One region of the Virgibacillus kekensis genome, then DNA from elsewhere that is predicted to be linked to it. Evidence: predicted binding sites of a transcription regulator. Region 1 holds the regulator's gene; each other region holds the start of a gene.
The links. The regulator LexA, encoded in region 1, represses DNA repair genes until DNA is damaged. The targets are predictions, from matches to a motif close to CGAACATATGTTCG.
Positions count from the first base shown of each region.

Region 1 (5,924 bases):
TGCCGCCAAAGAAATATGGAACTGATTTTGCAATTGAGTTTAATACTTCGCCGGACGAAGCACGTGTTGCGCTGGAATCCTTGCCCGCTTCATAAACAGGCAGGTCTTTTTCCCAGCCTTTTGGCAATTCACCTTTGATTGCCAGTTCCAATTCTCCAGCAAGAGCAGGGTGCTTTTCTTTATAGGTTTCAAAAAGTTTATTCCATTCTTTTTCAGCATGGCTACCTGACTTCACGATTTTCTGTTCGAAATCTGTGTAAACTTCTTCAGGAACTTCAAAATCCTCATGTTCCCATTTATATTGCTGTTTTGTCAGCTGCACTTCATCTGATCCTAAAGGAGCACCGTGTGAAGCAGCAGATGCAGACTTATTTGGAGAACCGTATCCAATTACTGTTTTAACTTCAATGAGCGTTGGCTGCTCGGTATTGTCCTGTGCCTGACTTATTGCTTTTCTAATCTCATCAAGATCATTACCGTCTTCCACGCGAAGAACTTGCCAGCCGTATGCTTTAAACCGCTCTTCCGTATTATCGGAAAAAGCCCGGTTTAATTCACCATCAAGAGAAATATCATTTGAATCATACAATGCAATCAGCTTGCCGAGACCAAGATGTCCCGCTAGTGAAGCCGATTCATGAGAAATTCCTTCCATAAGATCCCCGTCACTGACAAGGGCATATGTATGGTGATCGATTATTGGAAGGTTATCCTGGTTATATTTTGCTGCCAGGTGTGCTTCAGCCATCGCCATACCTACAGACATTGCTAAACCTTGTCCAAGTGGACCAGTTGTTGCTTCCACCCCATCTGTGTGGTGTACCTCCGGGTGACCAGGTGTTCTGGAATCCCACTGCCGGAAGTTTTTAAGATCATCTATTGTTACATCGTATCCTGATAGATGCAGCAAACCATACAGCAGCATGGAACCATGACCTGCAGATAATACAAAACGGTCACGATTAAACCATTTTGAGTTTTTAGGATTATGATTCATGAAATCCGTCCATAGCGTGTAAGCCATTGGTGCTGCCCCCATTGGCAGACCTGGGTGGCCTGAGTTTGCATTTTCAATTGCATCAATAGCCAATGTTCGGATTGTATTTACAGATAGTTCTTCGATTTTCTGAGACAAAATTATTCTCCTTTCGAGCTAAAAGTTGATAATATCCTTTTATATTCTATAATGAAACGCTAACTGTCACAAGCAATAACCGAAAACGTTTAATTAGTGTTTCTTATTGCGATCTTGTAGGTCCCGCACTTTCTTAGGGGTAACATCATTACCTTCACGGTCCATAACTGTCATGGATTTAAACTGATTTTTAAAAGATTTACGGACATTCTGAAGGTACTGTTTTCGCAATTCTTTTTGTTCTTCTTTTTCTTTTTCATCAAGACCATCATTTTTAGCTTTTTTAGCCAACTGATTTATCCTTTCCAGCTTCTCTTTGGAAATCATTAAAATACCTCCCGGATACCTTTTAAGCAAGGTCTCAAACCTTTTTATTGCACAGAGTCAGATAAATATACTTTTCAGTTCCTAATAGAAAAAAGCAAGAACAGCATACTGTTCTTGCTTTTTAATATTACTCTTCCTCGGATTTTGTTTCAAGTATTACGGAATTCCCGATATCTGCGATGAATTGTAGCCTTTGAAATATTGTATCCCAGCCCGTTCAGTGTCTTTGCTATCTCTTCAAACGTCATTTTATTTTGTCTCATTCGTATAACCTCTTCAATCGGAAAATCTTTCCGACCCCTGCCTGGTGCTTGTCCGCGATTAGAAAGATTTACACTGGGGTCATACCCTCTATCCATTGCTTTCCTCATGCCTCGCTTAATTTTTGTATTATGAATTTTACGTTGATATTCCTCAACAATCCCCACAATCTGCAAAACCATCGAATCCGATTCAGACATTTCCAGTTCTCCGTCCTCAAGCACTGTATAAATTTTTACATTTAATTTTTGGAGCTGATGAAACAATGCTATTTTTGTATTTCCCCTACCGAGCCTGGTTTCATCCTGGATAAGCAGGCAATCTGCTCTTTTTTCAGTAAAATGTTCTAGCATCCGGAAAATACCATCTCTGTCAATGTCATATCCACTTTCCTGTTCCTGGATACAGTCAACTACCGTAATATTATGTCTAGCAGCGAGTGCATTCAATTCCTCATACTGCCTTGATAATGATGTCTCCTGCTCTTTTTTGTCGGTACTTACCCGGCAATATATGACTGCGTTCATTTATACCGCTCCTCAATCTTTTATGCACTGGTTACCATGGAAAAATATAAAAATGCAAGCGCCAGTGCGAAAGCAACTAAGTAGAAAACGTCCGTTTTAGTAATTTTTTCAAACATATAAATCAGTCCTCCCTAAATTATAAGAACCCCTGTTCGATTTCTGTTACTTACTATTATATACGAACATATGGTCCTGTCAACAGTTTTCTCGAACGAATGTTTGCTTTTACTACCTGTAAATGGTAAACTATCATTAATAATAAATCCTATGCGCGAGGTGTTTGATAGATGAATAAACTTTCTAAACGGCAGGAAGCAATACTTGAATATATTAAAGATGAGGTTAATCAAAAGGGGTATCCGCCTTCGGTAAGAGAGATAGCAGAAGCTGTTGGCCTCGCCTCCAGTTCTACTGTACATGGCCATCTAGCCCGGCTTGAGAGTAAGGGATATATTCGCAGGGATCCTACCAAGCCTAGGGCTATCGAGGTGCTGGACCTTTCAGGAGAAAGCCATATTCCAAAAGAGGAAGCAAGATACGCTCCTGTCATAGGTAAAGTTACTGCTGGTATACCGATTACTGCCGTTGAAAATATAGAGGAATTTGTTCCGTTACCAAAATCGAGTGCCGGGCCAGATGATAATTTGTTTGTCCTGATCATTGAAGGTGAAAGTATGATAGAGGCAGGAATTCTGGATGGGGACATGGTAATTGTTAAGCAACAGAACACTGCACAGAACGGTGATATCGTCGTAGCAATGACTGATGAAGATGAAGCAACCGTTAAGCGTTTCTTTAAGGAGAAAGACCATATCCGTCTGCAACCGGAGAATGCTACGATGGAGCCGCTCATCTATCCGAATGTTACCATTCTGGGAAAAGTGATTGGTTTGTTTCGTACAATTCATTAATAAAATCCATAATAAAAGACTTCCATCATATAGTGACGGAAGTCTTTTTTGATTCCTATTAATAAGTGGACAGGTATTGTTCTCTTTCCCAAGGGTGAATGGTAGTTCTAATTCTATACTATGGTTTCAAGCGTTATCAAACGTAAATCAAAAACCGCTGTATAATAAGGAAGTTATTTTTCAGTTATCAAATAAAATAATCCATTATCATTATTGTTGGGGTGTTTGTGGGGTGTTCTGAGGGTGACCATCTCACCCTCCTTTACATCCCCTTACTTTATTCCTTCTCTTTGCTTAACTGTAGCGATCATGGCATTTTTCATATCATTACTATACCTAGGGTTGTTTCTGATTTCCTCGATTTCTTGTTCAATAGCCTCGGCCTTACTCACAGGGACTGGTTCCTTTTGCTTTTCTGGTTCAGTTTTACTAATAGTAGGGACAAAATGCGCTCTCATTTCTTCGATTGCCCGGGATGCGCGATCTGATGAGGAACGTGATTTATCTAGTAGATTAACTATTTCTGCAAAACCAAATAATAATACTCCACTAAATATGCCTCTCTCTAAAATGGTAAAAGAACACTATCCATGAAGTTTCAGTTACAGGTTCCATTTCTCCTAAATAATTTTCCTTCATGGTTGGAAGGGTTAGTGGTGAAAAAGTGTTCAATTCTATCAAGCAAAAACTGTTAAGTCTAATCTAGCAGTTACATTTTGGCAATCATTTTCATTGCGTGGCTGGGAGATTATATGTTTGGTCCATAAAAAAAAGCCCCCACCAATTAAGGCGGAGGAAAGGGGAGGTTTTTGAACAATTATGGGCTATTCAGGTTGGGGCAATTCCTTCTTGGGTTTAGTAGCCACCATAGCCACCCTTCTGAAAATTGGATCCTACAATAATCAGGAGGATAAACAGAACTACAAGCAGTACGAAACCATTGTCATCAAAAATGCCTCCGTGACTCATTCAATTCCACCTCCTTTTCCCTTTGTACAGTATTGTATGTTTTATAGCGGACATAGTTTGTTATGTATGCCTGATGAAAACCAAAACAGGCTTAAGCCTTTCGAATTTAACCACTCAACGTTTTTCATTTCTCCTTCCTTATTAGTAATTTCTTCGTAATGCAAATAGAACCACATAAAATTTAATTCATCCCTCTAGTCATCCCATTTGTAGGGTTTAAAATTTAAAATAAGTGACTTGAAAAATATGCTAATTAAAAAGAACACATGTCCAACCATCTTTTTATCTTTTGAATAATGCACTAGTAGGAAAGGTTAACTTTTTGACCTCTTTGTAAGAGGTCTTTTTTACGTTAAAGTGCTAAACAAATCGGGTATACTGTAAAATGGATTCCATAATTTTAATATAGAAAATTTATATGGTACACTCTTAAAAGTTTAAAGGAGTAGAGAAGAATGAACATTTTAGAAGCTGCAAACAGGAATGAACTTAACCTTGTTGAAGTAAGTATATTGCTTGAACTGGAAAAGCACTATCCACGCCCGGTTAAAGTTGAGGAAGTTAATAAAGATGAGCTAGTCCGAGAAAATATACATAACTTAATTCAAAAAGGGCTAGTAGAACAAAGATGGGATAAATATAGAATAGTGAAGAATGTTCCTGCCAATTAAGCTGAGGATTCTTGTATAAATTCAATTTAATTTACAGATACTTTTAGACGTGAAGCCAAATGATATACTCTTCTCTTTATTAACCCCTACCGATATGGCAGGGGTCTTTTTTTGTGCATATTCATTAGTTTATCGGCACATACTTAACGTACAGCAAGATTTACCTCCATGGTCTGGCCCCCTTATCCAGGGGCCTCCTTTTTTTGGTATATCTTTATATCTTTAGTGCATATACCTGTATAGGGGTCGACAACCCTACCTGACGTACATTGACCTCTTTATGAGGTCTTTTTTGTATATTGCGGACTTAGTTGTTCATACTATGCTTGTAGCTGTAAACTCCTATTGCTCATGGGCCTTTTTATAGGGGCCTTATTTTATTTAGTATAAGCTCTCACGTAGTTCGGATTGGCAGTGATATAGAGACCGCTCTTGATCTGGTACATATATCCGCCGTCCACGTAGAACTTATCTTTGATAACGGTGAATACCTCTCCCTTATGGACGACTACAGCGTGATCATCCCAGTTAGCAGAATTGTAAGTCCAAAGGGAATCAACAATAACCTCTACATACTTCTGGGAGTCGACTGGTTCCTCATAGGATATGCCAAAGTATCTGGTGATTGCTTTGGCATGGACCCTAGCGATTTCATATACATATTCCTCCTGCTTGGAACCGAAAATGAGTTGGAAGTATGCATCATTGGTCATAAATCCGTTTTCTGTCAGTACTGCTGTCATCGTCGTTTCCCGGCAAATATGAAGATTGGTCCAGCTGCCTGGTTCGCTTGCATGCAGACCATCACCGTGTGTGCTGTAACCCGCTTTCTGTACTTCATCAACAAACAGCTCAGCAAAGCCTCTTTACTCCACTTGCAGAATACCAATAGATAGCACAACGGCCTTCAGGTGCTGAAGATGAATTGGCATTCGCATGAATGGACCAGACTAAATCCACACCCTGAGCATTGTAATTATCAGTCCGTTGCTGTAGACCAACTTCCGGCGAAAACGGCTGCTGGTACAACAAAGTGTCAATTCCATTGACCCTAAGCAACTTGTCCAGTTCTACGGCAACCTTGGAATTAAAGTTGTGCTCTTCATATACCACACCGTTTCTT
Region 1 covers NZ_JBHSFU010000003.1:358,614-364,537, reverse strand. The annotation lists gene tkt (transketolase) at 1-1,135, opposite strand, end outside; gene ACFO3D_RS03215 (DUF896 domain-containing protein) at 1,229-1,462, opposite strand; gene ACFO3D_RS03210 (YneB family resolvase-like protein) at 1,612-2,250, opposite strand; gene lexA (transcriptional repressor LexA) at 2,538-3,161, shown strand; gene ACFO3D_RS03200 (YjcZ family sporulation protein) at 4,017-4,130, opposite strand; gene ACFO3D_RS03195 (hypothetical protein) at 4,586-4,801, shown strand; gene ACFO3D_RS03190 (DUF5776 domain-containing protein) at 5,179-5,544, opposite strand; gene ACFO3D_RS03185 (N-acetylmuramoyl-L-alanine amidase) at 5,654-5,924, opposite strand, start outside.

Region 2 (5,924 bases), 120 kb from region 1:
GCGCCGATTGCAGTGTAACTGTTAGGAAATAGGAGGTAACAAGATGATTTCTCTGCTCGTAGCAATGGACCGACAGCACGTAATTGGGGCGAACGGTGATTTGCCATGGAGGCTGCCAAACGATCTGAAATTTTTTAAGGAAAAGACGATTGGACATACCATTATAATGGGACGGAAAACCTATGAATCAATTGGAAAGCCTCTATCAAAACGAAGGAATGTAGTGATTACCAGCCAGAATGATGGCTTTCCAGACGAGGTTAAGGTGATCCGCAGTTTAGATACAATAAAAGACTGGCACAAAGAGAATCCGGACGAGGAATTATTTGTAATCGGCGGAGGAAATATTTTTAACCAGATTCTTCCAGATGCGGATCGTATGTATATAACGTTTATTGATGAAGAATTCGAGGGGGACACTTATTTCCCTGGATTTTCGGAGGATGAATGGGTATTAACAGACAGCCAAAAAGGTGAGAAGAATGATAAGAATCCGTACGACTATTATTTTCAGCAATACGACAGGAAATAAGGAGTGCTGATAGTTTATGCGTAAAATGGGAGTTGTATTGGCAGGGGGTAAATCCTCACGTATGGGCACAGATAAATCATTACTTTCACTCAATGGTAAACCGGTAATTCAACATGTTGTAAGCCGGCTGAAGTCCTGCAGTGACGAGGTATGTATAATTGCCAATAACCCAGCTTCGTATAGCTTCCTGAATACTCCTGTATATCCGGACAGGTATAAAGAGAAAGGCCCTTTGGCTGGTATTGAATCAGCTTTGTATAATACGGATGCAGATGTTTACATATGTGCAGCCTGTGATATGCCATTTGTTCATGCTTCTGTATATGAACACCTGCTTGGATTACTAGAGGATGCAGACGCGGTTATACCAGTCTATCCGGACAAAATGCATCCGCTGTCTGCCATTTACACCAAGTATGCTCTTCCGCCAATTCAGGAACTGCTGGATAAGGATATTCGGAAAGTGCGACGTCTATTCGACCGTATAAATGTCAATTATGCGAAAAAGTTCGGAGACATTCCGGACGAAACCCTATCCAGGCATTTCTTTAATATGAATTATCCGGACCAGTATGAAGAGGCAAATCAATTTTAAAGTTGTTAACCCGTAGACGTTCGTGTTAAACTAAAATCGATTCATTGAGAGCGTTCTATGAACTTTGTGTGTATTTTTTAATTTAAATCTGTATTCCTGTCAGCAAATACATTATACTAGACTCAATCATATAAAGAAGGTGCTGTTATGTTTAACATAGGATTTCCAGGACTTATCCTGATTTTAATAATTGCTTTGGTGATCTTCGGACCTAAGAAACTTCCGGAAATAGGAAAAGCTGCTGGTACAACCTTAAAAGAATTTAAAAACTCCGCTCGTGATCTTACTGGCGATGCGGCAGATGAAGTGAAAGAAGCTAAAGATATTGTTAAAGGGAAAGAAAACAAATAAGCACGCACGGAGTGATATAAATGATTGGTAATATTGGCATTCCCGGGTTAATTCTAATTCTTGTAATTGCCCTGATTGTATTTGGTCCATCCAAACTGCCTGAGATAGGAAAAGCTGTCGGCAGTTCGTTAAAAGAGTTTAAAAACGCTACACGGGATATCGTTTCTGACGATGATTCCGGTAAAAAGGATAATAAATAACTGAATTGTGAAGGTGTAGGGGGAATTAACCTTACATCTTCTTTTGTGCTTAAGGTACTGGGAGAGTGAACTAATGGCTGAAGAAAAGCAATATATAAATGAAAAGGAAATGAATTTGGTAGGGCATTTATCTGAACTCAGAAACAGATTGATCGTTACAGCGATTGTGTTTATCGCGCTGTTCGTCGTCGGGTTTGTTTATGTCGAGGATATCTTTAATTTCTTCACAAAGGATCTTGATTTCACGCTAAGTATTACCGGCCTGACCGATACTGTATCAGTTTATATTACTATGGCAGGCTTAGTTGCTGTTATTGGGACGCTTCCAGTTCTATGTCTCCAGGTCTGGCTGTTTATCAGACCTGGCCTGACTAAAGGAGAACAAAGGGCGACTCTGTTATATATCCCCGCTATCTTTATTCTGTTTATCGGAGGTCTTGTATTTGGGTATATGATTTTCATCCAGTTGATCATTCCATTTCTTCTATCACTGAATGATGGAATGTTCAATGAGATTTTTACTTATGACAGATATTTTAAGTTTTTGTTCAGTGTAATTATTCCGTTTGCAATCTTTTTTGAAATTCCTGTTATCGCCATGTTTCTAACGAGCCTTGGAATTCTCACCCCGGATTTTATGCGAAAAACACGAAAGTACGCGTACCTTATTTTAGTTATCGTGGGTGCGGTAATTACTCCGCCTGATTTTATATTACAGATTGCAGTCGCGGTACCATTAATAGTGTTATATGAAATCAGTATTTATCTGTCCGTAATAATTTACCGTAAACGACTAAAAAAGCATCAGGAATTTATGGAAAGCGATGGCGGGATTTAAAGGAGGATTATTTTGCGTTCTTTTTACCATTACATGATGACGTACCGGGGAAAGAAGCAGGCTGACGACTACAGTCGACTTGCAGACTGGATTTTTTATGACCATGACTTTCCTAAACATTCTCGTGATTATGATGAAATCAGCAGTTACTTGGAATGGAACAGTCCATTCCCAAATGCACTATCTATCTTTGATAAGCTTTGGGACAACTATTCGACGAAAAGAATTGATTAAGGCTGGGAAAAAAGTTATTTATTAAAGTAAATTCCGAACATTGATTTGAATTCTAAGATAGAATTCGAATCAGTTCGGATTTTTTGTCGAGAAGAAAATATTTTAAATCGTTGCTTCGTCAAAATACTTCGCTTTCACCGCTCCGGGTGCAAGTCCAACATCTGTTCCAGCTGAAGCTGTCACAGTGTTTCCTTCGCCGTGGGCACGGCTTCAGCTTCCTCGGAAAGCGTCAAGCCGCTTTCCTGCGGGATCTTCAGCTCGTGCTATTCCCACAGGAGTCTTTGTATTTTGACTACGCTTAATACTTGCTTTAAAAGCATATTAAAATTTTAAGTTCGTCTTTGGCTTCTCAATTTTTCTTATGTCCCAGCCACTTTTTTATTTTCAGTAATCGGGCAGGGAAGAAGGGGGTCAGACGGGCGATATAGCCAGTATATCACTAAATGGAACAGTGATTTTCTGATTGTCAGGCTTTTTCAGCAACAGACTTTGCCTGTTTTTGTCCATTCTCGAAATAACTCCGATTTGATTTACTATTTCCTTGTTGGTATAGAAAGTCAAATTAATGACAGAACGTTTATTATAGGCATTCTGCAATTTGACGTTGAGTAATTCAATTTCCTGGGGATCGAGAAGGGGCTTTTTTGTTATTCGGTCTTCTTCCCACATCGCCTTAAGAAGTTCTACATGCTCCGGAAGCATTAACGATGTCCACTTAATTGTCCCCCGATCATTTTCCATTGTAATCACCTCATTTTTAATTATATACGAACATAGGTTCGTTAATCAATAAAAAATGTGCTTCGAGAAAAATTAATCAAACGTTTGATTAATTAATTGAAAAATCAAACACATGAATACAGCGCCTTGTTTCAACCAAATTCGGCAAAAAACGCACTAATATGTTGGAACCTGTTAGAACGTGCGGTTGCCCGGGAAATAATGACTGCTAAAACAGGGAAATCATTCATAAAGTTGTCATACCTGACAAGAGTGAAGCGTTATCAAAAGGATTATAATAGATGTATAAGAATAGGAAAGAAGGGGATAACATGTTTTCAGCTATTGTGTTTGGGATTATTCTTTCTGGTTCCATCGGATTTATTATCTCAGCAGAGATAACAGGCTAATTATTTTAGATCTTCCCGTAACTTTTATTGCTCTTCACCTCGTAGTTGGTGTAACTGCGAAGTTTTACGCCTTTAAGCGGACATACGAGCCCTTATTTACTATGAATTAATCAAAACAAGCTATCACTTGGTGGCCGCAAAACTCTATATTGTTCCTGTATCTCCACAAATAGAGTCATCTATGTCCGCTAAACAGCTTAACCGGACAGGAGTCCGATTTTTTATGCTAAAAAAAGAATTTTTCCTTCATCTTGATCTATTCGAATAAATAAAAATAACGCCTTGTTGCCCAGAGTAGTAGGTACGGCTGTTACTTAGCAGTTTATAGTTTTTGTGCCACAAACTACAATATTTAAAAAACCTTTACCGCTCTAGGTGAAGGTTTTTTTGCGGTTTAGTGATTGATGCCTACACCCTTTATGGTTGATTACGTACAATAACCTAGAAAAAGGTTTATAAAGGGGAGGATATCATGATATGGGGAGCACCGGCACGGCGGCCGAATAATCAAGTCTTTCCGGCGGGATACCGACCAGAAAGACGGATTAATTACCAGCCACATCCACGTCAAGGATTTTTGGCACCATATAAGCAACAGGGGTTTTTAACACCTGACCGGATAGGAAGTCTGTCACAGAAGCTGGATAATTTGCAAAGGATCCTGAAGACAGTTAACTCAGCAGTCCCGATAATCCAGCAATATGGCCCAATTGTTAAGAACCTTCCAACCATGCTGCAGGTAATGAAGGCACTTAACGAAACCGATCACTCAGACGATGCCTCTGTAGAAGATGATGAATGGGTGGGCGATTTGAGTGATGAGAATGAAAGTTTGCTTTCGCTCGAATCCAGTATAGATGAGGAGAGTATTTCTGATAACCGTCAAATAGGTGAATCAGTTCCAAAATTGTTCATTTAGCCATTTCAGGCACACGACTTGATTTTTTGTACCAAAAAAGGAAGAATAGAGACATAAATAAACTTGCACAAAACGGAGGTATAGAATGACTAGTCAAACTGAAAAAGCAACGTTCGCCGGTGGATGCTTCTGGTGCATGGTGGAACCATTTGATGAACGTCCGGGAGTGATAGATATTATATCTGGTTATACTGGCGGAGATGTGGAAAATCCGACATATGAACAGGTATGTTCCGATACAACCGGGCATGTCGAGGCTGTACAAATAACCTTTAACCCGGACCTCATGCCATATGAGGAATTGGTGAAGCTTTTCTGGAAGCAGATAGACCCTACGGACGCCGGAGGCCAGTTTAATGACCGAGGCGAGTCCTACCAAACGGCTATTTTTTATCATAATGAAGAACAAAAGGAAATCGCTGAACAGTCAAAGCAAGACTTGGAAGCAAGCGGAAAATTTTCCAAACCGATTGTTACACCGATTCTGCCTGCAAAACCTTTCTATCGAGCTGAAGAGCATCATCAGGATTATTATAAAAAGCAGTCATTCCATTACCGATTATATAAGAAAGGGTCAGGCCGGGAGGACTTTATTAAAAAAACGTGGCAAACCCGTCCTGACAAATCCACGTTGAAGGAAAAATTATCACCTATTCAGTATCAGGTAACTCAGGAAAACGGGACAGAAAGACCTTTTGATAATGAATACTGGGACAACGAACAAGAAGGAATCTATGTGGATATAATTACAGGTGATGTTTTATTTTCCTCGCATGATAAGTTTGATGCAGGATGTGGATGGCCAAGCTTTACCAAGCCTGTAGACCCACATCAGGTAGAGGAACAAACAGACACTTCGCACGGTATGTTTCGTACAGAAGTAAGGAGTAAGAACGCAGATTCTCATTTGGGACATGTGTTTAATGATGGGCCAAAAGAGAAAGGCGGCTTACGATATTGTATGAACTCTGCAGCAATGAAATTTATCCCGAGAGACGAAATGGAAGAGAAGGGGTACGGAAGATATTTATATCTTTTTAAGTAAGTTGTTCATAATATAATTATGTAAACTGGAATGGAGTGAGAAGATGATCCATTTAAATTGGGAAGAACGAGAAACACAGA
Region 2 covers NZ_JBHSFU010000003.1:482,691-488,614, reverse strand. The annotation lists gene ACFO3D_RS03830 (thymidylate synthase) at 1-18, shown strand, start outside; gene ACFO3D_RS03825 (dihydrofolate reductase) at 44-532, shown strand; gene mobA (molybdenum cofactor guanylyltransferase) at 549-1,127, shown strand; gene tatA (twin-arginine translocase TatA/TatE family subunit) at 1,275-1,478, shown strand; gene tatA (twin-arginine translocase TatA/TatE family subunit) at 1,499-1,678, shown strand; gene tatC (twin-arginine translocase subunit TatC) at 1,752-2,516, shown strand; gene ACFO3D_RS03800 (YozE family protein) at 2,529-2,750, shown strand; gene ACFO3D_RS03795 (YolD-like family protein) at 3,162-3,491, opposite strand; gene vrrA (VrrA/YqfQ family protein) at 4,353-4,799, shown strand; gene msrB (peptide-methionine (R)-S-oxide reductase MsrB) at 4,885-5,844, shown strand; gene ACFO3D_RS03780 (DUF6501 family protein) at 5,888-5,924, shown strand, end outside.
Region 2: ACFO3D_RS03795 (YolD-like family protein) is a predicted target of LexA. The motif match lies at 3,519-3,532, and genes of this name have one in related genera.

Region 3 (5,924 bases), on a different contig from region 1:
TCAGTACTGTTGCTATTTTTTTACCCATTATAATCCGCTCCTTTCAATGATGTTGCTACATAATTGAATCTACCCGCTGTATAAAGATTAAAACTCAGGGATTAATCCCCATTAGCTCACGGAGTTGTCGATCATTTTCGATTAAATCCTCCAGGGTGTAATTATCCAGTACTTGAAAAAAAGCTTCAATTGCTTCACGAAAAACATGTTTCAAGTTACACGCAGGCGAGATTACACAGTGTCCGCCATCCCGATGATACAAGACCATTAGTATTGATAAGCGGCGGGGTGGGGTTAACTCCTATGGCCAGTATGCTGGAAAGTACAGTTAAAAATCAGCCGGAGCGTGAGGTATACTATATTCATGCTGCACAAAATGGAAATGTACATGCGATGCGGACCACTGTACAGGATATCGCTGACCGATTCAGTAATGTCTATACCTATACCGTTTATGATAACCCAACTATTCAGGACCAGGGAGCTTATGACAAAAAGGGTACATTGATTACGAGTGGCTATCTGAATTTCTTCCAACGCCCAATGCTGCCTTTTACTTTTGCGAACCAAAAGGTTTCATGCGTGCTATTTATAAAAGCCTGACTAAATTCGGTGTGGCTGATAACGATATTAACTATGAATTTTTCGGTCCATCACAAACTATTGAGGGTTAAGTAACATATAAAAAGGGTGCCTATCAATGGCACCCTTTTCTCTATTATTCTTCCAATGTTGATGTATCGCCAGTCGGAAGGCCAAGTTCCCATGACTTCAGGAGACGACGCATAATTTTACCGCTCCGTGTTTTTGGAATGCTATCTTTTACTTCCAGTTCACGTGGTGCGGAATGGGCACTCAGCCCGGTCTTAACAAACTTACGAATATCCTCCAGAAGTTCAGGTGTATCCTCGTATCCTTCATTCAGCGTAATAAACGCTTTGATGATTTCCCCTCGCTCGGGATCCGGCTTACCAATAACCCCAGCTTCTGAAACAGCAGGGTGTTCGATCAGCTTACTTTCGACTTCAAATGGTCCAACCCGCTCGCCTGATGTATTGATAACATCATCCAGACGACCTTGGAACCAAAAGTATCCATCTTCATCTTTGTACGCACTGTCTCCGGAAACATACCATTCATTAATGAAATAACTCTGGAATTTCTCCGGACGCTTCCAAATGTGGCGCATCATTGATGGCCATCCTTTTTTAATTGCCAGATTACCCATCTGGTTAGGTGGCAGCTCATTTCCTTCATTATCAACGATTGCCGCATCCACCCCAGGTATCGGTTTACCCATTGAGCCAGGGCGAATTTCCTCTGAAGGGAAGTTTACAATCAGCATTGCACCAGTTTCGGTCATCCACCAAGTATCGTGGATACGCAGATCAAATGCTTTCAAGCCCCACGTAATAACTTCAGGGTTTAACGGCTCACCAACACTCATAATATGGCGGAGAGAGGATAGGTCGTATTTCTTCACAACATCCTCACCTGCACTTACAAGTTTACGAAGCGCTGTTGGGGCAGTATACCAAACGGTTACATTATGCTTATCAAGTGTACCGTACCAGTCATCAGGACTGAAGCGGCCACCACGGATTACGTTTGTTACACCGTGCAGCCATGGAGCGAACACACCATAGCTTGTTCCGGTTACCCAGCCCGGGTCTGCAGTACACCAGTAAACGTCATCTTCTTTCAGGTCGATTACCCATTCAGCTGTTGCATAATGCTGTACCATAGCATTATGGACATGGTAAACCCCTTTAGGCTTGCCGGTTGATCCGGATGTATAGTGAATAACCATACCGTCCTCAAGATCAACCCATTCAATATCGAAATCGGTTGATGCATCGCTCATTTCTTTATGATAATCAATGTATTTATCCGAAGACTCGTTATGGTCTCCAACCAGAACAATATTCTCCAGGTCAGGAAGGTCTTCTTGTGGTACACGTTCAAGTAATTCAGGTGTGGTGATGAGCATCCGCGCTTCACTGTCCTGCAAACGGTCACGGACGGCCTGCTCCATAAACGCCTCGAATAGCGGACCAGCCACTGCACCTGTCTTTAAAATTCCAAAGAACGACGCGTAAAACTCAGGACTCCTAGGAAGGAATAGAAATACCCGGTCACCTTTTTTCACATTATATTTTTTCAACACATTTGCGAATTGATTACTTTTCTTGCTGAGATCATCAAACGTCAACTGTTCCTCGCGGTCAGGAGAGGAATAGAGTAAGGCAACTTTATCTTTTTTATCCGGATTTTCCGCATGCCGGTCAATTGCTTCATATGCAATATTTACCTTACCTGTCTCATTCCAGCTAAAGTTTTTCTTTACCTCGTCCCATGAAAAAGAATCGCGCATTTTGTCATAGTTTTTCAGATTATAATCTCCATCTCGTGCAGGAATGCGCTGCATGTCCATACAATCACCCCATCCTAAGTATTTGGAATCGTTTACAATAGTCCCTATTTAACTTGTACGATTCAATCGCATTAAATATGCAATTATATGAAATTGTTTTAACATTTTGGTAACTGATTTCTATTTTAGAACAATTGGTGACAATTTTAAAGTGATTTACTCACTAAAAATTCTGAATGGGAAGAAAGGAGCATTTCTAAGAAACTCTGTTCCTGCCCTGTAGCGGGGCTGCGGACATAATATTATCGATATGGAACGTACGTATTTGCCGTCTGGAATAACAATAAGCCACAACAATATTCTCCTTTAGCTTAACTGGCCGGATGATTCTTTGAGAGAACTTGTTCGAGCTGTCCAGGTAGATAATCTCGATTTTACTATTGGTCTTTAGAGATTGTACAACCATGTTATTCATACGATGACCTCCCTTAATCGGAACATTTGTTCGTATTATATCACAAAAAAAGAGAACCATACACTTTGTGACAAAAAAAACAGGGACACCGGTGGGCGTGGTCCCTTGCAAATAAAGCATTCTTCGATGAAGGATAGCTGTCATACGTTGATATAGCAAGGCCTAGTCCCAATCCAACTAAATACGAAAGAACCCATAATTAATGAGAAAGTTTAATAAAAATCAGTCAAAAATATAGCGATAGGGGCAGTTTAATACCCCTATCGCTCCTTCGAGAAGATTTTTTTGTCGTTCAGTTATACAGATTGATCAATACATGTTTGATCAATACATGTTATTAACCTATTTTCAATGTCAGCTGCAAATTCCTTTATCGATTCGTCATTTACCATTCATCCTTCAAGTTCCCCTCAAGAGATTCAATTGCCTCTTTCATTGATTTATTTGTCTCGACAGTATAATGAAACACAATAAATCATCTCCTTTTCTATAATGGGTTCTTTTTGCAAAGACCTTACTGATAAAAACTGCAGACCATAACGTAATTTTTATATTTACTAAAACCCTGTCCTTTGCAAAGCGATCTTTCGTAAATATGAGCATTCACAGGTATTTTCCCTTTATTCAATGTTTAAACCCAAGCGCTCATGCCGCCTTTTACATTGGACACTTTTTCAAACCCTTGTTTCTTAAGAATTTTAGCTGCCTTCATACTCCTCATCCCACTCTGACAAATCACAACAATTTCTTTACTTTTATTAAGGTCCTTTGTCTTGCCTGCTAATTGTCCCAAGGGAATGTTTTTAAACGGTTTACGATGATTGGCACCATATTCACCTGGTGTCCGTACATCCACAAACTGGATTTCATTTTTTTGCTTGAATTTATCCTTTGCTTCCTGAGTTGTTATATTCGTTATCCCCTTCGCAGGTAAGAAACGATTCATAATAAACCAGATAATCACAGCCAGAAAAACAACTTGTATAATTAATTCCATTTTGGCTCTTCTCCCCTAATTGTTATTTCTATACTGTCTCTAGCATTATGCCAGGATATCCAGCCATATTTTTATGGCCGTGCCGAGAATTAAAATTGCCAAAATCCATTGGAGTATTTTGGTGTTTACTTTCTGCCCAAACTTTGCGCCGAGTGGTGATGCTATCAGGCTTGCGATAATCATAATGACTGCTGGGATAAACAGTACCTGTCCAGTGAGGAGCTTCCCAGTCGTCGCACCGATCGAAGAAATGAACGTAATCGCGAGTGATGTTGCGATTGTCATTCTGGTTGGTATTTTCAAGACGATTAGCATGATTGGTACCAGGATAAATGCCCCGGCTGCACCTACAATACCCGCTCCTACACCCACGAGCAGTGCAAGACCGGCTGCAAGCCACTTATTATAGGACACTTGGTCCATCGGTATATCATCCAGTCCTTTTTTAGGCACAAACATCATTACTGCAGCAATAGTTGCAAGTACACCGTATACAAAGTTTATTCCTGCATCCGTCATAAACTGGGAGCCATAACCGCCAATAAAGCTTCCGATTAGAATACTGATTCCCATGTAAAGTATAAGACCTTTATTTAGATAACCGCCTTTTCGGTACGCCCATACACCACCAATAGTGGCAAACAATACTTGAACCGCACTTATACCTGAAACCTCGTGCGCAGAAAACGTAGAAATACCTACTAAAGCAGGGATATACAATAGCATTGGATATTTAATGATCGATCCGCCGATCCCTACCATTCCGGAAATGAAGGAACCAACAAATCCAATTAGAAAGATTGTAATAATAAAGATTAAGCTATATTCCATTGCTCGATTCCCCCTAACAAAGGGAGCCCACAATAAGTGGGTCTCCTTTAACCCTTTTTAATCCAAAACTTGAGTACGTCCTCTTCTTCCGTATCCTTCAGCAGTTCATGTCCGCCTGATTTCGCCCATGCTGTAAGGTCACTTTTTGCACCTTTATCTGTTGCATGAACTTCCAGTACGTCACCACTGTTAAGATCGTTCATTGCTTTTTTTGTTTTTACGATAGGCATTGGACATGCCAATCCTTTTGCATCCAGTACTTTTGTTACATCCATTATTAATTCCTCCTTAGTTATTTATCCTTAAACCGCACAACGATTTGGTCCAGTTTCCATTTCTCTTTGTTTTTCATTTTCAGGGTTGATTTTACCCATGTTTGTTTCACGAATTTCCTGGTAAGCATTCGGTTGTGGCGGGAGATTTTCCGTTACCAATTTTCGGAAGGCATCCTCATTTTCTACCTGTAATCCCTCATTCTTGTTGTATAAATCACCTAGTCTTGCAGAAACACTTCCGTCATTTCCTAATTCTTCTACAAATGAATAGTGTGCAGGAAGAACAATCAGATCTTCAGATAGTTCCTTGTAACGTGAGTAAAGGGTATTACGCAAATCGCCTACCCAGTCCTCTGCTTTACCAGCTAAATCAGGTCGTCCAATTGATTTAACAAATAAAATATCACCAGTAAGAAGAAACTGATCATCAATAATTAAAGATGTACTTCCGATAGTGTGACCTGGTGAATAAATCGGTTGTACTGTAATGGTCGTGTTTCCTACTGTAATATCGTTACCTTCTTCAAGTGGTGCATAGTCAAACGTTACCTCTTCAGCATCTTTAGGTGGAAGATGGTACGTTGCCCCTGCTTTTTCAGCCAACTGCCGACCACCTGAAATATGGTCAGCGTGCAAATGCGTGTCAAGCGCATGCTTAATTTTAACTCCTTTTTTAGCCGCAAAATCCGCGTAGTTTTCAATCATACGGTTGGAGTCCACTACTGCTGCTTCCCCGTTAGACTCAATAAAGTATGACAGGCAACCTTTACCCAGACGAACAAACTGATAAAGACTCCCACCGTCTTTCAGCTCACTGATTTTCACCGGCTCAAGGTGTTCACTCCACGCTTTCATTCCGCCCTCAAGGCTGTATACGTTTGAATAGCCTGCTTCTTCCAAAAGATCCGCTACAAATTCAGATGATCCGCCTTTTGCACAAACAACGATAACTTCCTGATCTTTATTGAGTTT
Region 3 covers NZ_JBHSFU010000004.1:1,183,737-1,189,660, reverse strand. The annotation lists gene ACFO3D_RS09890 (type 1 glutamine amidotransferase domain-containing protein) at 1-28, opposite strand, end outside; gene ACFO3D_RS09885 (NO-inducible flavohemoprotein) at 190-603, shown strand; gene acsA (acetate--CoA ligase) at 719-2,434, opposite strand; gene ACFO3D_RS18925 (WYL domain-containing protein) at 2,631-2,840, opposite strand; gene ACFO3D_RS09875 (rhodanese-like domain-containing protein) at 3,481-3,846, opposite strand; gene ACFO3D_RS09870 (sulfite exporter TauE/SafE family protein) at 3,892-4,677, opposite strand; gene ACFO3D_RS09865 (sulfurtransferase TusA family protein) at 4,725-4,952, opposite strand; gene ACFO3D_RS09860 (MBL fold metallo-hydrolase) at 4,980-5,924, opposite strand, start outside.
Region 3: ACFO3D_RS18925 (WYL domain-containing protein) is a predicted target of LexA. The motif match lies at 2,869-2,882, and genes of this name have one in related genera.

Region 4 (5,924 bases), on a different contig from region 1:
CGGTCGTGGAAGCATTGAATAAACTGGGAGTTCCTGCAGAAATGAAAGGCCGCAATGATCTCGTGGTCGAGGGACGCAAAATTTCCGGAAACGCAATGTTCTCCACAAAAGGCCGCATGTTCAGTCACGGAACACTCATGTTTGATTCAGAGGTCGAGCACGTTGTTTCCGCATTGAACGTTAAAAAAGAGAAAATCGAGTCTAAAGGAATCAAGTCAATCCGCAGTCGTGTAGCCAATATTTCCGAATACCTTAACGAGAAAGTCTCTATGGATGAGTTCAAGGATATGATTCTCCGCTATATTTTCGAAGTGGATGATTCCAAGAATGTCGAACGTTATGAACTGACCGAAGAAGATTGGGAGAACATTTATAAAATCTCCGAGGAGCGCTATAAAAAATGGGAGTGGAACTACGGTAAATCTCCTAAATTCAATATTCAGGAATCGCATAAATTTGATGCCGGTCTCGTGGATGTCCGTTTGGATGTTAAAAATGGTACCATCCAGAACTGCAAAATCTATGGTGACTTTTTCGGAATTGGCGATGTCAGCGTTCTTGAGGATAAGCTGATCGGAGTTCGTCACGAGCGTAAAGCAATCGAAGAAGCATTAGCTGATGTAGATGTACCACACTACCTTGGTAAAATTTCAAAAGAAGACTTCATTAACCTGCTGTACTAAGATTGGCAGTTAAAATATTTAGAGTGAGAATCCAGCATTCGCTGGATTCTTTTTTTTTAACAGAAATGAGGCGTATTACCATTCTACCCTCCCTTAAAATTTAACCGCTTACACTTGTATTGTCGATATCTGTATTTTATAATAAATATGAATTTTATTCTAAAAATGAATGATTGCTCATTCATAAATCAGGCAAGGGGGATATAAGGTGAATGTAACGGAACAGTTATCAGTCACAGCCAGCGAGAATCCACACAAAGCCGCATATGTATTTCAGGATAAAGAGACAAGCTATATGGAACTGGAGGGGGCAGTTACTAAATTTGCATCACAGTTACAGAAGCTTGGGTATAAAAAGGGTGATCATATTGCCTTGGTTTTGGGAAACAGCCCATATTATGTAATCAGTCTTTATGGCGCACTTCGGATCGGAGCGGTGGTTATACCGATTAATTCGCTGTACACGCCATCAGAGCTTACGTTTATTCTCAATAACGGGGACGTTAAGGGAGTCATTACAATGGACGTCCTGCTTAAAAAATTTGAGGCAATCGCTGATCAAGTGCCTGGCATCGAACATTACATAGCCTGTGAAAGTGGGGAAGAGGTATCGTTTGAGGGGAGCAGTTTGTCCGCAAAATTGAAACCGTTTACACAATTGATTCAGGTTGGAAGCCTTGAATTGGACGCCCCGACGATGGATGACGAGGACACCGCCATTATTTTATATACGTCCGGGACAACCGGAAAACCAAAAGGAGCAATGCTTTCCCATAAAAATATATATTCCAACGCGAAGGATACGGCTGATTATCTGCAAATAAGCGGTGACGACCGGGTTATCGCCGCCCTGCCGATGTTCCATGTTTTCTGCTTGACTGTTGCACTGAATGCCCCATTGATGAACGGGGGAACCATACTGATTATGCCGAAGTTTTCACCACAGGAAGTATTCAGGGTGACCACCGAACATCAAGCAACCGTCTTTGCTGGTGTCCCTACTATGTACAATTATCTTCTCCAGAGTGCTGCCGACAGTAAGGCTGACTTTTCGGGCATCCGAATCTGCATCTCAGGTGGGGCCTCCATGCCGGTCGCGCTGCTAAAAGAATTTGAAAAGGCGTTCAAAGTGAAGGTTTCAGAAGGCTATGGCTTGTCTGAAGCATCACCTGTTACATGCTTTAATCCACTTGACCAGCCTCGCAAGCCGGGTTCTATAGGGAAAAGCATTATGAACGTTGAAAATAAGGTTGTCGATGAGCTTGGCGAAGAAGTACCTGCTGGCGAAGTAGGTGAACTGATCGTTCGCGGTCCTAATGTGATGAAAGGCTATTACAAGTTAGATGAAGAAACAGCATCCACGCTGAAGGACGGCTGGCTCTTCACTGGTGACATGGCCCGGATGGGCGAAGAAGGCTACTTTTACATTGTCGATCGTAAAAAAGATATGATTCTTGTTGGCGGCTACAATGTTTACCCGCGTGAAGTCGAGGAAATTCTTTATGACCATCCAGCTGTGGCCGAAGCTGCGGTAATTGGTAGTCCGTATCCTGAAACAGGTGAGTCCGTTTTAGCATTCGTAGTAACGAAAGACCCTGCGCTAGATGAGGCAATACTGCTCGAATTCTGTCGAGGACACCTTGCTAAATATAAAGTTCCCGCGAAAATTGAATTTATGGATGAGCTCCCTAAAAATACAACAGGAAAAATCCTTCGCAAAAATCTGGGCGAACAAGTGGCGCAATAAATTGTTTCTTGAAGCACTCCGGGATGAAACCCCGGGGTGCTTTTTGCATTTTAGACAACAACCAAAAAGTATAATCTTTCACATAGTTAGTCAATACTAGATAAAAAAGGAGTTGACTACTATGAAAAAGAATAACAATCCCGAATTGGCAACATTTACCCTGCTCAACCCTGATTTTCATGCATCCGTTGATGAAGGAGCTGTACAGGAAATAGATACCTCAACTGAAGAGTACAGCAATAACGAAAAACAGCCATCCACTGAACCACAGGAATGATTACCAGCATCCTACTTGTGTCTAATTTGTGAACTAAGATAATTATTTGTAGAAAATTAAAACTTCTTCTATCTATTTTTCCCGAAATTTGGTAGATTATAGTTACGCCTCTTTCGTTTCATCTTTGAAAGGATGAAACTATCAATGTTTGATGACCTGTATTACCCGTCACATGAAGTCACACCCCTCACCATGGCAGTAATCGCCCAGTACGATGAAAATGGAAATCCCGTCACTCGTATCTTGGAAAAACAAAACGAATATTTTGTGCGTCATACCCCAACTAAAATCATCAATAATGCATGCAAGTTTTTCGGGAGCAGTCTCCGTGGCAGACAGGATGGAACCAGGGGAATATGCGGTATTACCCACAAGGCTCCTATCGCGGTTGATCCTGGAAGCGGCATGTATTTTTTCCCAACCATTTCACCCACTAATTCCAAGTGTTCCTGGATTGCCCATTCGTATATCGACCAGGTGAATGAAGGCCCTGGCCCGAATCGCTCAACCGAAATTATTTTCAAAAACGGTAAAACGGTGCTTCTATCCGTTTCATACGGATCCATGCTGAATCAGGTTCAGCGCACGGCTCAGTACAGATACCTGCTTGATAATCGGATCAGTTATTTGCGGAAGCATGATGCTGATATGGTTGCAGAGCCTTTTGCATAAGCTCCCGTAAAATGTTTTCCACCTTTTTGCGGATTGCTGGGTTAAAATAATTCCGCTTTTCTTCCCGTCCCCGGCAGAGAAACAGAAATGATGAAAAGGAATCATTTTTATTGAGAGATATGACCTTGATATCCTTATTCAGCATTTTCTTCCGAAGCCCCCTGCGCTCGTTCGCTGCTTCGGTGTTCATTTTTTCCAGCAGCTCGGAATAAGGCTCCTTTATTCTGAAAGCTCCGTTTTGGATGTGCTGAAGGTCTTGCTGGATCACAACCATTGCCATCGACAGAAATAAAAACCTTGATGCAAGCTGCAATTCTTCTTCATCCAGATAGCGCATGATACTCCCTCCGTTAATCGAACAAATGTTCTATAATTTATTATATGCTAAAATGTATAAAAAATACACTAAAAATATCTGATGTGAAATGAAAGAGGCTGAAAGTTTGTTCCGCTATGCAGATTGGTATGTTTACAATAAAATAAAGTAAGGTAACAATGTATATAATGGTTATAGGATGATTAAGGAGACTTCTACATGGATCTTTCAAGTATTTTAGCTAACATCAAACTCATGCTTGAAGAAGACAGGCTTGACGAATATATCATGCAGCTACTTAGTGAATACGAAAATTTGGGTCCATTACCCGGGATACTGCTGCCATTCAGTGAAGCATTTCTGCCGTTCCTGCCGCTAGTAGTGTTTGTGTTTGCGAATGCTGCAGCGTATGGGTTACTGGAAGGTTTTTTATTGTCATGGGCGGGCTCAAGTGTAGGTGCTATACTGGTTTTTTTATTAGTACGGAAGCTTGGAAATAAACGGTTGTTCCGAATAATCCGCAGCAACAAACAGGTCCATCGCGTCACGGCTTGGGTAGACCGGCATGGGTTTGGACCACTTTTTTTATTAATGTGTTTTCCTTTCTCGCCATCGTCGGTTATTAACATCGTCTCAGGGCTTTCTAAAATAAGCATCCAGCAGTTTATCCTGGCAGTGCTGCTAGGAAAGGCAGTAATGATTTTTTCCATAGCGTATGTAGGCTCCAGTATTATGTCATTTGCCAAAGAACCGGTAAAGACGATTGTAGTGGGGGTTTGTATTGTCCTGTTCTGGGTACTTGGAAAATATATCGAGCGGCGATTCCAACGGAAATCGTTACTCAAAGAAATCGCTGACCATGACAAAGAAATCACAGAACATAAGCAGTCTTGAAGAGATTAAAAATTATCCAAAAAGGGCATAATGGAAGAAGAAAATCGCCAAACGCCGATATTGGCTGACAGACCCTGGAGGAAAGTACTATGAATAAACGTTTTTTTGGCAAAATAATCCCTGTCGTAATCCTGGCAATTGCGCTGGCATTTATTTTTCGATCATTTTTCTTCGCAAGTTATATTGTTGACGGGGAGTCAATGCAGCCGACTCTTTATGATGGAAATATGCTGATGGTCAATAAGCTGGCCTATGACCTGACTGACGTAGACCGGTTTGATGTGGTAGTCTTCCATGCCAACTCGAAGGAAGACTATGTGAAACGGGTGATTGGACTTCCTGGTGACAAAATAGAATACAGAAATGACAAGCTTTATATCAACAGCAAACATGTGGAAGAGCCATTTCTTGAACCGCTGAAGAAAAGGGAGTATACAATGGGGCCGTTCACCAATGATTTTACGTTAAAAGAAGTCACTGGAAAATCCCGTGTCCCGGAAGGAAAAATCTTCGTAATGGGCGACAACCGACGGGACAGTTTGGACAGTCGGGTATTCGGATTCGTATCGGTCAAAAAGCTTGTCGGAAAAGTCGATGCCAAATATTGGCCAATCTCACAAATGCAGCTAAGCTTCGGCAAATAGCTATAATTAACCCTCTTTCTCTGCTAAAATAGAGACAGAGGGTTTTATTTTTTTGACACAAAAACTATAAACTGCGACGTAGTATACCGCTACGGAAATACACTACGCTTTCCACGGGCTCGCGGTGAGCCTCCTCGCTCGCAGAGAACGCTCGCTGTGGGGTCTCAACGTCTTCGCTTTCCCGTTGGAGTCTTCGTGTATTTCCTTCGCTGATATTGTGCTTTTTTACCTATAACATTTGTTGATTTTTATTTATAAATCACAAAAGAATAGTGCTTTGTTTTAGGTTGATTGGAGCGAAGGGCAGTCGACACCTGCGGGAAAAGCGCCCTTCAATGGGGGATGCCGGCGCCTGAGCGTATTGCCCGTTTTTAGTCGGCCTTCCTTCTTTCCCTGCGGCGGTGGTTTTCCGCGAGGAAGCTGAAGCCGTGCCCGGCGGCAAAGGAAACACTGTGAGAGGTTTAGCTTGAACAGATGTTGGACTTGCACCCGGAGCGGTGAAAGCGTAATGTATTTCCGCAGCGGAGCTATGATTTTACATCGCACTCTATATCAACCGCGAGGTAAAGCCATGAAAAGATCTTATTTTTTTACTGTGAAATAGAACATACGATTGTACTTTTATTATAAAATGGGGAGATTTTACTTATGGGGATCCGATTTTTGATAGGAAGGGCCGGCACCGGCAAGA
Region 4 covers NZ_JBHSFU010000007.1:204,117-210,040, forward strand. The annotation lists gene ACFO3D_RS13335 (lipoate--protein ligase) at 1-683, shown strand, start outside; gene ACFO3D_RS13340 (fatty acid--CoA ligase family protein) at 892-2,430, shown strand; gene ACFO3D_RS13345 (hypothetical protein) at 2,552-2,707, shown strand; gene ACFO3D_RS13350 (competence protein ComK) at 2,852-3,379, shown strand; gene ACFO3D_RS13355 (YhjD family protein) at 3,327-3,716, opposite strand; gene ACFO3D_RS13360 (TVP38/TMEM64 family protein) at 3,915-4,589, shown strand; gene lepB (signal peptidase I) at 4,679-5,233, shown strand; gene addB (helicase-exonuclease AddAB subunit AddB) at 5,882-5,924, shown strand, end outside.
Region 4: ACFO3D_RS13355 (YhjD family protein) is a predicted target of LexA. The motif match lies at 3,735-3,748, and genes of this name have one in related genera.